DNA from 2 places in the Bacillus stercoris genome. Region 1 is predicted to be linked to the other one. Evidence: a T-box and tRNA genes for the amino acid it is inferred to sense, from the RefSeq annotation. Region 1 holds a T-box; the other holds one or more tRNA genes.
What was found. A T-box is a leader RNA that pairs with one kind of tRNA and senses whether it is charged. The one in region 1 lies ahead of thrS (threonine--tRNA ligase), so its partner is inferred to be a tRNA-Thr.

Region 1 (2,372 bases):
CACTCTCAATCTGATCCTCCCGAACGAAAATATGGGCGTCGTCTTGACAGAACGTCCGAACACGAAGCATTCCGTTTAAAGCGCCGCTGTATTCATGGCGATGCACCTGTCCGAATTCCGCCATGCGAATCGGCAGATCCCGATAAGAATACAGGCTGTTTTTAAAGATGAGCATATGGCCGGGACAATTCATCGGCTTCATTGCAAACCTTGTATCATCCACTTCTGAGAAGTACATATTGTCGCGATAATGATCCCAATGGCCTGACTGCTCCCATAACCGCTGATTCATCATAAACGGCGTACGCACCTCATCGTAGCCGGCATTTGTTTGCAGTTCACGCGAGAAGCGTTCCAGTTCATTGCGGACAATCTGCCCTTTCGGCAAATAAAACGGCATCCCAGGCGCTTCTTCAGAAAACATAAACAGCCCTAACTGTTTGCCGAGCTTACGATGGTCTCGTTTTGCCGCTTCTTCCAGCATATGCAGGTGCGCATCCAAATCTTTTTTCTTTTGAAACGCAACCCCGTACACCCGCTGCAGGACTTCATTTTTGCTGTCTCCCCGCCAATAAGCGCCTGATACTCTTGTCAGTTTGAACGCCTTGATCATTCCTGTAGAAGGAAGATGCGGCCCGCGGCACAGGTCAATGAATTCTCCTTGCTGGTACAGCGTGATATCCTCCCCGCGCGGAATATCCTTTAAAATCTCAAGCTTGAGGCGCTCGTCTTTTTGTGCAAACAGCTCTTCAGCTTCTTCGTAAGAAACCTCTATACGTTTGATTTCAAGGTTCTCATTTATAATGTGTTTCATTTCTTTTTCGATAGCCTCTAAGTCTCCTGATCCCAAGCTTTTCTCCAGCTTCATGTCATAGTAGAAGCCGTCTTCAATCACAGGCCCTACCCCCAATGACACTTCGCCGTACAGCCGTTTTACTGCTTGAGCCAGCACGTGCGCTGATGTGTGGCGAAGCACCTGCAAGCCTTCTTGTGAATCGAGTGTGACAATCGAAAGCTCAGCATCCTCCTCCAGCTTGAAACTGAGATCAACAAGCTTGCCGTTGACCTGACCTGCAGCCGCCTTCTTTTGCAGACTGGAACTGATCGAACCAGCTGCTTCCTTGATTGTGATGCCTTTCGGATATTCCTTGATCTGTCCGTCCGGAAGCTGAATGTGTACATGTTTACTCATTTTAAAACACTCCTTATTCATTGTTGTATATAAAAAAACACACCCGTCCCGCAGATAGGGACGAGTGTGTGATTAACCCGTGGTTCCACCCAAGTTCCCGACAAACACGATGTTGTCGGCTCGGTGCTGTAACGCAGCATAGACGGCATTGGATACTTTAGTTCCCCAATGCTGCTCAAAGGCGGTAAATGATATTCCTAAGCTGGGAAGCTCTCACCTTTTCTTCCCTCTCTGAAAACCGTAAAAATCATTCATGTCCTTTTCATCGCATATATTCAATTCATAAAAAAACACACCCGTCCCGCAGATAGGGACGAGTGTGTGATTAACCCGTGGTTCCACCCAAGTTCCCGACAAACACGATGTTGTCGGCTCGGTGCTGTAACGCAGCATAGACGGCATTGGATACTTCAGTTCCCCAATGCTGCTCAAAGGCGGTAAATGATACTCCTAAGCTGGGAAGCTCTCACCTTTCCTTCCCTCTCTGAAAACCGTAACTATCATTCATGTCCTTTTCATTGCATGTATTTAATTCATAAAAAAAAACACACCCATCCCTCTAAAAGGGACGAATGTGTTGATCATCCGTGGTTCCACCCAAATTCCCGATCAATTCAATTACACATGGTGATCGGCTTGAAGATGCTGTAACGCAGCATGACGGTATCAGATACTTGTTTTCCCCGATACGGCTCAAAGGCGGTAAGCTGCTTTCTCTGCGTTAGGAAGATTTCAGCTGTCCTTCCCTCTCTGGAAACCGTAAAAAGCATCTCATGTCCTTATCAGTGCCTGTTGTTTCAATAATTTTTTATATCTTACTATATATTCCCACAAAGCGCAATCAGTGATTTACATTTTTTCTGACGCGGCAGTCCCGTTATGGGCAGCCAGAAACAGCCATACAAGCAATGCAGCGAGGCTGTACGCCGCCCCCATCATCAAAAATGTAAACCCGGCACCGGCGTACCAAGTGGCGGACAGATGAATGATCACCCCGGTTATCGCTACGCCGACCAAAGCTCCGATTTGCCGGTTTGCATTTAACGCCGCACCGGCAATGTTCGCATGCCTTTGCCCGGCAGCCTGCATGATCACAGTTGTCATGGCAGGAACTGTAATACCGGTACAGAGGTTCATGACAGACATCAAAACCGCCAGCTGCCAATAAGGAAAATCCGGA
Region 2 (2,372 bases), 740 kb from region 1:
CTGAGCTACACCGCCAAATATTTTTTAGAAACCAAGTGGAGCCTAGCGGGATCGAACCGCTGACCTCCTGCGTGCAAAGCAGGCGCTCTCCCAGCTGAGCTAAGGCCCCAGGAATGGTCGGGAAGACAGGATTCGAACCTGCGACCCCATGGTCCCAAACCATGTGCTCTACCAAGCTGAGCTACTTCCCGATTTCATATAGATCATGGCGCGCCCGAGAGGAGTCGAACCCCTAACCTTTTGATCCGTAGTCAAACGCTCTATCCAATTGAGCTACGGGCGCAAAACTTAATGCCGAGGGCCGGACTTGAACCGGCACGGTAGTCACCTACCGCAGGATTTTAAGTCCTGTGTGTCTGCCAATTCCACCACCCCGGCGTGGATGGTATAGTTGGAGCGGAAGACGGGATTCGAACCCGCGACCCCCACCTTGGCAAGGTGGTGTTCTACCACTGAACTACTTCCGCAGAAATGGTGCGGATGAAGGGACTTGAACCCCCACGTCTGTAAAGACACTAGAGCCTGATTCTAGCGCGTCTGCCAATTCCGCCACATCCGCAACATGTAAATGGTGAGCCATGAAGGACTCGAACCTTCGACCCTCTGATTAAAAGTCAGATGCTCTACCAACTGAGCTAATGGCTCTTCTTACAAGAGACTTAAGTATTATATCATATAAAAGTGGTGCCGGCAAGAGGACTTGAACCCCCAACCTACTGATTACAAGTCAGTTGCTCTACCAATTGAGCTACACCGGCATATATGTAAACCGATATGTATAATAAAGAATGGTGGAGGATGACGGGCTCGAACCGCCGACCCTCTGCTTGTAAGGCAGATGCTCTCCCAGCTGAGCTAATCCTCCATAATTGCACTAACGTGCAATTGCTTGGCGGCGTCCTACTCTCACAGGGGGAAACCCCCGACTACCATCGGCGCTGAAGAGCTTAACTTCCGTGTTCGGTATGGGAACGGGTGTGACCTCTTCGCTATCGCCACCAAACAAATGCCTTCAGGATGAAGGTACTGGGCGTTTCTCACAGGATGTGAGAGCCCTTAGCGGAGTTTCCTTACCTTGTCCGCCTTTAGAGAGGTGTTCTCTCAAAACTAGATAACAGGTATGACATCATTCAAAATGTGGTTAAGTCCTCGATCGATTAGTATCTGTCAGCTCCATGTGTCGCCGCACTTCCACCTCAGACCTATCAACCTGATCATCTTTCAGGGATCTTACTTCCTTGCGGAATGGGAAATCTCATCTTGAGGGGGGCTTCATGCTTAGATGCTTTCAGCACTTATCCCGTCCGCACATAGCTACCCAGCGATGCCCTTGGCAGAACAACTGGTACACCAGCGGTGCGTCCATCCCGGTCCTCTCGTACTAAGGACAGCTCCTCTCAAATTTCCTGCGCCCGCGACGGATAGGGACCGAACTGTCTCACGACGTTCTGAACCCAGCTCGCGTACCGCTTTAATGGGCGAACAGCCCAACCCTTGGGACCGACTACAGCCCCAGGATGCGATGAGCCGACATCGAGGTGCCAAACCTCCCCGTCGATGTGGACTCTTGGGGGAGATAAGCCTGTTATCCCCGGGGTAGCTTTTATCCGTTGAGCGATGGCCCTTCCATGCGGAACCACCGGATCACTAAGCCCGACTTTCGTCCCTGCTCGACTTGTAGGTCTCGCAGTCAAGCTCCCTTGTGCCTTTACACTCTGCGAATGATTTCCAACCATTCTGAGGGAACCTTTGGGCGCCTCCGTTACCTTTTAGGAGGCGACCGCCCCAGTCAAACTGCCCACCTGACACTGTCTCCCCGCCCGATAAGGGCGGCGGGTTAGAAGGTCAATACAGCCAGGGTAGTATCCCACCGATGCCTCCACCGAAGCTGGCGCTCCGGTTTCCAAGGCTCCTACCTATCCTGTACAAGCTGTACCAACATTCAATATCAGGCTGCAGTAAAGCTCCACGGGGTCTTTCCGTCCTGTCGCGGGTAACCTGCATCTTCACAGGTACTATAATTTCACCGAGTCTCTCGTTGAGACAGTGCCCAGATCGTTGCGCCTTTCGTGCGGGTCGGAACTTACCCGACAAGGAATTTCGCTACCTTAGGACCGTTATAGTTACGGCCGCCGTTTACTGGGGCTTCAATTCGCACCTTCGCTTACGCTAAGCGCTCCTCTTAACCTTCCAGCACCGGGCAGGCGTCAGCCCCTATACTTCGCCTTACGGCTTCGCAGAGACCTGTGTTTTTGCTAAACAGTCGCCTGGGCCTATTCACTGCGGCTCTCTCGGGCTTGCACCCTAACAGAGCACCCCTTCTCCCGAAGTTACGGGGTCATTTTGCCGAGTTCCTTAACGAGAGTTCTCTC

Region 2: it has a tRNA-Thr gene. The T-box ahead of thrS (threonine--tRNA ligase) is inferred to sense a tRNA for this amino acid. The anticodon was not compared.

Annotation. Positions count from the first base shown of each region.
Region 1 is NZ_CP121861.1:479,437-481,808, reverse strand. Features, by position in the region: gene thrS (threonine--tRNA ligase) at 1-1,192, opposite strand, end outside; T-box leader at 1,246-1,467, opposite strand; T-box leader at 1,499-1,720, opposite strand; T-box leader at 1,754-1,987, opposite strand; gene QA442_RS02505 (MFS transporter) at 2,042-2,372, opposite strand, start outside.
Region 2 is NZ_CP121861.1:1,221,501-1,223,872, reverse strand. Features, by position in the region: tRNA gene QA442_RS06345 (tRNA-Met) at 1-15, opposite strand, end outside; tRNA gene QA442_RS06340 (tRNA-Ala) at 37-109, opposite strand; tRNA gene QA442_RS06335 (tRNA-Pro) at 115-191, opposite strand; tRNA gene QA442_RS06330 (tRNA-Arg) at 207-283, opposite strand; tRNA gene QA442_RS06325 (tRNA-Leu) at 293-378, opposite strand; tRNA gene QA442_RS06320 (tRNA-Gly) at 393-467, opposite strand; tRNA gene QA442_RS06315 (tRNA-Leu) at 473-559, opposite strand; tRNA gene QA442_RS06310 (tRNA-Lys) at 570-645, opposite strand; tRNA gene QA442_RS06305 (tRNA-Thr) at 683-758, opposite strand; tRNA gene QA442_RS06300 (tRNA-Val) at 790-865, opposite strand; rRNA gene rrf (5S ribosomal RNA) at 888-1,003, opposite strand; rRNA gene QA442_RS06290 (23S ribosomal RNA) at 1,138-2,372, opposite strand, start outside.